2 linked regions of the Kaistia algarum genome follow. The protein of the gene in region 1 interacts with the protein of each later gene in a pairwise test. Links are inferred from orthologs where the notes say so. Each region holds a gene or a part of one and is shown on either strand. Other genes may lie near its edges.

Evidence for each region. The genes of interacting proteins can lie anywhere in the genome.
Region 2: the proteins of grxD (region 1) and OSH05_RS11485 interact in binary tests that used the Escherichia coli proteins (3 or more experiments, as listed by UniProt). The link is inferred for Kaistia algarum from one-to-one orthologs.

The regions. Positions count from the first base shown.
Region 1 is NZ_JAPKNJ010000003.1:638,638-642,175, forward strand. Bases 737-3,538 are described here. They hold grxD (Grx4 family monothiol glutaredoxin), read right to left. Parts: upstream 2,405-3,538; coding sequence 2,069-2,404; downstream 737-2,068. Other genes in these bases: ttcA (tRNA 2-thiocytidine(32) synthetase TtcA), read left to right, coding at 737-1,228; OSH05_RS21260 (BA14K family protein), read right to left, coding at 1,386-1,871; OSH05_RS21270 (BolA family protein), read right to left, coding at 2,527-2,760; purL (phosphoribosylformylglycinamidine synthase subunit PurL), read right to left, coding at 2,806-3,538. In the rest of the region: OSH05_RS21250 (hypothetical protein), read left to right, coding at 1-248; more of ttcA, read left to right, coding at 377-736. UniProt on the Escherichia coli protein: Monothiol glutaredoxin involved in the biogenesis of iron-sulfur clusters.
Region 2 is NZ_JAPKNJ010000001.1:2,383,321-2,386,359, forward strand. Bases 1-2,691 are described here. They hold OSH05_RS11485 (BolA family protein), read right to left. Parts: upstream 1,633-2,691; coding sequence 1,369-1,632; downstream 1-1,368. Other genes in these bases: aroB (3-dehydroquinate synthase), read left to right, coding at 1-592; OSH05_RS11480 (Crp/Fnr family transcriptional regulator), read left to right, coding at 664-1,365; OSH05_RS11490 (J domain-containing protein), read left to right, coding at 1,704-2,324; cobS (cobaltochelatase subunit CobS), read left to right, coding at 2,529-2,691. Outside these bases: more of cobS, read left to right, coding at 2,692-3,039. UniProt on the Escherichia coli protein: Transcriptional regulator that plays an important role in general stress response. Has many effects on cell morphology, cell growth and cell division. Acts by regulating the transcription of many genes, including dacA (PBP-5), dacC (PBP-6), ampC and mreB.

The sequences.
Region 1 (3,538 bases):
TAAAAGAACAGCCGGACTTCGACCTCGAGGATGTGATGAAAGATCTGATCGCATTTCGCTCGAACGTCAGCTTCCACCTCACCACTGAGAAACCATTGCCAACGAAGTTTGAAGCGCCGCTATGGCAGGCGTATCACCTTGTTGCCGATGTTATCGAAGAGCTGACGGCGATGTACAAATACGAGGAGCGTGGGCTGACGTACTTCAAACCTACTGTTTCGGGCGAGGAGCCTGAACCGGGTCGCTAACGGACTTCTAGCGAAGGCGATCGTCGCACAATTGATCCGAATTTCGCCTTCGCCTCGGCTGCTCGGACCGCCATTGCGCTGGGCGGCGCTTTTCGGCAAAGAGAACGCCGAAGCTGGAGCCGCCATCCATGTCCGAAACGCTCGATCCCGCCGATGATCTGGACGCGGGCGGTGCCCACCCGCTCTTTCGCCGTTCGCCGTCCTCGGTAGAGTTCGGCAAACTGCGCAAGCGCCTCGTTCGGCAGACGCGGCAGGCGCTGGACGATTTCGCCATGGTGCGGCCGGGGGATCGCTGGCTGGTCTGCCTTTCCGGCGGCAAAGATTCCTATGCGCTCCTTGCCGTGCTCCTGGATCTGAAATGGCGCGGGCTGCTACCGGTCGATCTGCTGGCCTGCAATCTCGACCAGGCGCAGCCGGGCTTTCCCGCCGACGTGCTGCCTGATTTCCTGGAGGGCATCGGCATGCCCTACCGGATCGAGCGGCAGGACACCTATTCGGTCGTCATGTCCAAGGTGCCGACGGGCAAGACGTATTGCGCGCTGTGCTCGCGGCTTCGCCGTGGCCATCTCTATCGCGTCGCCCGCGAGGAGGGCTGCCAGGCGGTGGTGCTCGGCCATCACCGCGAGGACATCCTCGAAACTTTCTTCCTGAACCTCTTCCATGGCGGCAAGCTCGCCACGATGCCGCCCAAACTGGTCAATGAGGAGGGCGACCTCTTCGTCCTGCGCCCGCTCGCCTATGCGGCGGAAGACGACATCGCCCGCTTCTCGGCGGCGATGGAATTCCCGATCATCCCCTGCGATCTCTGCGGCTCGCAGGAAGGGCTGCAACGCAACCAGATCAAGGCGATGCTGGCGGATTGGGAGAAGAAGTCGCCGGGCCGCAAGGAAACCATGCTGCGCGCGCTCGGGAGCGGCAATCCCTCGCATCTGCTCGATCGGACGATGTTCGATTTCGCGGGACTGAACCTGCGGACTTAGGTCACGCGACTGGTCTCATACCGGTTCTGAAAGAAGCTGCTACGCGCTCTCACAGTCGGTCGCGGTTCAGACGAAGGGCGAGGAAACGCCCCCGCTAGAAGCAAAAAAAAGGCGCGACCTCACGGTCGCGCCTTCTCTTATTCCGCTTCAGCAGCCTTTACGGCATCACGCAGCGATATTTGCGGCCGTCATAGCCGGTGAAGGTGCCGGTCGCCGGATTGAAGCTGCGGTAGCGCTGCGAGCAATAGGCGATGTAGTCATTGCCGCCATATTGCGGGGCGGCATAGCGCGGCTGGTTAATCGCGCTACCGATCATCGCTCCGGCTGCGAGGCCGATCACGCCTGCGGCGAGGGCAGCACCCGGGTCGTTGTAGTAGCTGCCGCGGTAATAGCCCGGACCGTTCCAGCCGCGGTAGCGCGGCGGATAATATCCGGGACCGCGCCAACCAGGCCCGCGATTGTTCCAGCCGCGCTGGGGACCGCCTTGCCAGTTCCGGCCTTGCCAGTTCTGCGCCACGTCATAAGAGCCATCCGCTCGCACACCCTCTGCGGCGCTGGCGCCCGTTGGCAGTGCAATTGCGGAAGATGCCAGCATTGCGGCAGAAATGGTTCCGACGATCGTCGTTTTCATCGCTGGGTTCATATCGTTTCTCCTCTTTCCGCGAGGCTGCGTCTCGGACCGACGTATATCGATCGAACAACGGCCTTCGCGACATTGTCGCCCGTGGGTACAAAACGATGGAGATCCGGATAGGTTCCCAGATTAGCTCTTCCATACAAAAAGACGACGCATGATTGAACATACGTCGTCTTGAAACGCTGCCGAATGAGTTGCTGAATTCAGGCGGTCTGGGCTACCGCGACGCCCTTTTCGGCGAAGAAGGCCTGGATTTCGCCAGCCTGGAACATCTCGCGGACAATGTCGCAGCCGCCGATGAACTCACCCTTCACATAGAGCTGGGGAATGGTCGGCCAGTTGGAATAGGTCTTGATGCCCTGGCGGATTTCCGCGTCAGCGAGCACGTTGATGCCCTTATAGTCGACGCCGAGAAAATCGAGGATCTGGACGACCTGGCCCGAGAAGCCGCACTGCGGGAACGCTGGCGTTCCCTTCATGAACAGGACGACGTCGTTCGTCTTCACTTCATTGTCGATGAAGGTTTCAATTTCGCTCATTGCACTTGCCTTTCGTCGTCCGGTTCAAGGCCGGGAACGGAATATGGAATCTAGGTAGGGGATCGTTTCCATCCTGTCGAGATCGGTGAACCGCGATCTGGGCGACAAGACGGCAAATTCCTTCACTCCGGCGCGCTCGTCTGCAGGGCAAGCGCGTGCAGGGCGCCGCCCATGTTCCCCTTGAGCGCGGCATAGACCATCTGGTGCTGCTGGACGCGGTTCTTGCCGCGAAACTGTTCCGAGACGACTTCGGCGGCATAATGGTCGCCATCGCCGGCGAGGTCGCGGATCACGACCCTGGCATCGGGCAGGGCCGATTTGATCAGGCTTTCGATATCGTGCGCTTGCATCGCCATCGCTTGTCCCCCTCGGCCGCTTGCCGCGTTCGGTAACCGGACGAACTAGAATTCGCCGGCCATGAACGCCGGAAACCAATTCTCATGGGCCTCGGCGAGCTTTGCAACCGATATGGTGGCGATTTCCTCGATTGCGAGGGTCTCGCCGCCGACCGTGCCAAGCTGGGTCAGCGCAAGGCCGGCCGCGTCGGCGATGCTCTCGATCGTCGGCAGCGCCTCGGGGCTCGCGGTCACGACATAGCGCGACTGATCCTCGCCGAAGAGATAACCATGCCGGGTCGCCATCGTTTCGGGCAGCTGGATCGTGGCGCCGAGCTTGCCGGCCATCGCCATTTCGGCCAGCGCAATCGCCAGGCCGCCATCGGAAATGTCGTGGCAGGCGGTGACGAGGCCTGAACGGATCAGCCCGCGGACGAGGTCACCGGCGCGGCGCTCGGCCTCGAGATCGACCGGGGGAGGGGCGCCCTCCTCGCGGCCGAGAATTTCGCGCAGATAGATCGACTGGCCGAGATGCGACCCCGCCTCGCCGATCAGCAGGATGACATCGCCGGCCTTCTTGAAAGCCACGGTCGCCATCTGGCCGATATCGGGCAGCAGTCCGACGCCGCCTATCGCCGGGGTCGGGAGGATGCCGACGCCATTGGTCTCGTTATAGAGCGAGACATTGCCGGAGACGATCGGGAAGTCGAGCGCCAGACAGGCGGCGCCGATGCCCTCGATCGCGCCGACGAGCTGGCCCATGATCTCGGGCTTCTCGGGATTGCCGAAATTCAGATTG
Region 2 (3,039 bases), on another replicon or contig:
CGACACGCTGTCGCCGCGCGAGTTCCGCGCCGGTTATGCCGAAGTCGCGAAATACGGCTTGATCGATGATCCGGGCTTCTTCGCCTGGCTGGAAGCGAACTGGCGCGGTATCTTCGCCGGCGGACCGGAGCGCGAGCATGCGGTGGCGACGAGCTGCCGCGCCAAGGCCAAGGTTGTCGCCGCCGACGAGCACGAGACCGGCGAACGGGCGCTGCTCAATCTCGGCCACACCTTCGGCCATGCGCTCGAGGCGGCCACGCATTATTCGCAGCGGCTCGTCCATGGCGAGGGAGTCTCGATCGGCATGGTCCTGGCGCATCGCTTCTCGGCGCGGATGAACCTCTGCTCGCCCGATGACGGCCGCCGCGTCGCCGCGCATCTCGCCCTGGTCGGCCTGCCGACGGAGCTCGCCGATATTCCGGGCGAACTCCCTGACGCCGACGGGCTGATGGCGCTGATCGCGCAGGACAAAAAGGTCTCGCGCGGCACGCTGACTTTCATCCTGACGCGCGGAATCGGCGAGGCCTTCATCGCCAAGGATGTCCCGCCAGCCGAAGTTCGGGCATTCTTGGCGGAGACGCTGGCAGCGTAGCTTCGCCCGCAGCTTGTAAAGGACCTTGCGTCCTCTAGAGTGGCCGCGCCGCTTGGAACGGGGGAACGATCGTGCTCGACATATTGAGCCTATTCTTCGGCAACCGGATCGATCTTCCCGGCCATATCGGCTTCCTGCTGTTGGCCGTCTCGCTGTTCCTCACCAACATCTTCTGGCTGCGCGTTTTCCTGATCCTTGGTTTCGCGTTCGAGATCGTCTATTTCTCGCTGGCGGAGACGCCGCTCTATACCGGCATCGCCTATAATTTCCTGTTCATCCTGATCAATCTCTACCGCCTTCACGCGCTGGACAAGGCGCGGCGCATGGTGAACGCGGCGAGCGGCGGCGATCTCCTGCGCAAGGGCATTTCGGATCTCGACGATGAGCATCTGGCGCGATTGGTCGAGTTCGGCGAGGCCTTCGACCTCGAACCGGGCGCGGTGCTGACGATTCAGGGCGAGCCGGTCGAGGCCTTCTATCTGCTTACTGAAGGACAGGCGGTGGTCGATGTCTCCGGCAAGCGCGTCGGCCAGCTTCGGGCCGGCGAGTTCGTCGGCGAGATTTCGTTTCTCGCCAATGCCCCGGCGACGGCGACGGTACGGGCCGCGACCGAGCTTTCCGTGATCGCGCTCGACAGCGCCAAGCTGAAGGCCGCCGGCCGCGAGGATCCGGCGATCGCCGCCGCGATCTACCATGTCATCGGCAATGCGCTGGCGCGGAAGCTGATCGCGACCAATCGCCGGCATGCCATGGAGACCGGGCGGCCGGGTTGAGGTTCAGGCCGGCGCCTTTGCCTCGATGGCGAGCGCATGGACGCCGGCAGCGAGTTCATCCGCCAGCAGAGCGTTGATCGCGCGGTGCATGTCGATGCGGCTCTTGCCGCGGAAGGCGTTTGTGGTGATGCGGACGCGGTAATGTGTCTCGCCGCCGGGCCTAGCACCCGCATGGCCCTTGTGGAGATGCGATTCGTCGATCACATCTAGGCTCTCTGGCGCCAGGGCGTCGCCGAGCCGCTTGGCGATCCGCTCTTTGGTATTCATCCGCACACCCTCTTTCACTCCAACTGGATCACCGCCTTGTTCGGGCGGTGGCTGGCTAGCATAATCCTTCGATGAAGCTCGATTCAAAACTCTTCGACCGGATCCGGATCAAGCGGGCCGACAGCACGCTGGTGGAGGAAGCTCCCCATCGCTGCGGCTGGGCGGGCTGTGACCGCCCGGGCACGCATCGCGCGCCGATGGGCCGTGGCCGCGAGGGCAAGTTTCACCATTTCTGCATCGACCACGTTCGGCTCTACAACAAGTCGTACAATTATTTCTCCGGCATGGGCGACGAGCAGATCGCCGCCTACCAGAAGGATTCGCTGACCGGCCATCGCCCGACCTGGACGATGGGCGTCAACAGCGCTGGCGAGCAGAAGGAGCGTGTGCGAAGCCATGCGACGCGCGACTGGAGTGGCGGAATCCGCGATCCTTTCGATATGTTCCAGGGCGCCGGCACGGTGCATGAGCCGGAGGCGGCGCCGAAACGGCATCTGAAGGCGCTGGAGCGCAAATCCTTCGACACGCTCGAACTGGAAGGCTCGGAGAGCCAGAGCGATATCAAGGCGCGCTACAAGGCGCTGGTGAAGCTCTATCATCCAGACGCCAATGGCGGCGACCGGTCCTTCGAAGACAAGCTCCGGGAGATCATCCAGGCGTATAACTTCCTCAAGGCGGCCGGCTTCTGCTAGGACGCTCGCGCCGGACCGGGTGGATGGATAGCCGGCACGCGTCAAGAAAACGCGGCTGAACGAAGAGAACGGGCATCTTTAGCGATTCAACGAAGCGCCGAAATGCTCTAGAACGTCGGTTTGGACGCCATTCCCATTCGCGGATTGGACCTTCCCCTCCAGGAACCGACCGCAAGCGTTCCCATGGAACGCGACGGAGCCAATATGACTGAAACGACGATCGATCGTGCCTCTCTCCCCGATACCGAGATCTCGGTGCGGGATGTGTTCGGCATCGATTCCGACCTCAAGGTCCCCGCCTTTTCCGCGGCCAACGAGCATGTCCCGGAATCGGATCCCGACTATCTCTTCGACCGGACCACGACGCTCGCCATTCTTGCCGGCTTCGCGCGCAACCGCCGCGTCATGGTCACCGGCTATCACGGCACGGGCAAGTCGACCCATATCGAGCAGGTCGCCGCGCGCCTCAACTGGCCGTGCATCCGCGTCAATCTCGACAGCCATATCAGCCGCATCGACCTGATCGGCAAGGACGCGATCGTCATCAAGGATGGGCTGCAGGTCACCGAGTTCCGTGACGGCATTCTGCCCTGGGCCTACCAGCATAATGTCGCGCTCGTGTTCGATGAATATGACGCCGGCCGTCCGGACGTGATGTTCGTCATCCAGCGCGTCCTGGAATCCTCGGGCCGCCTGACGCTGCTTGACCAGAATC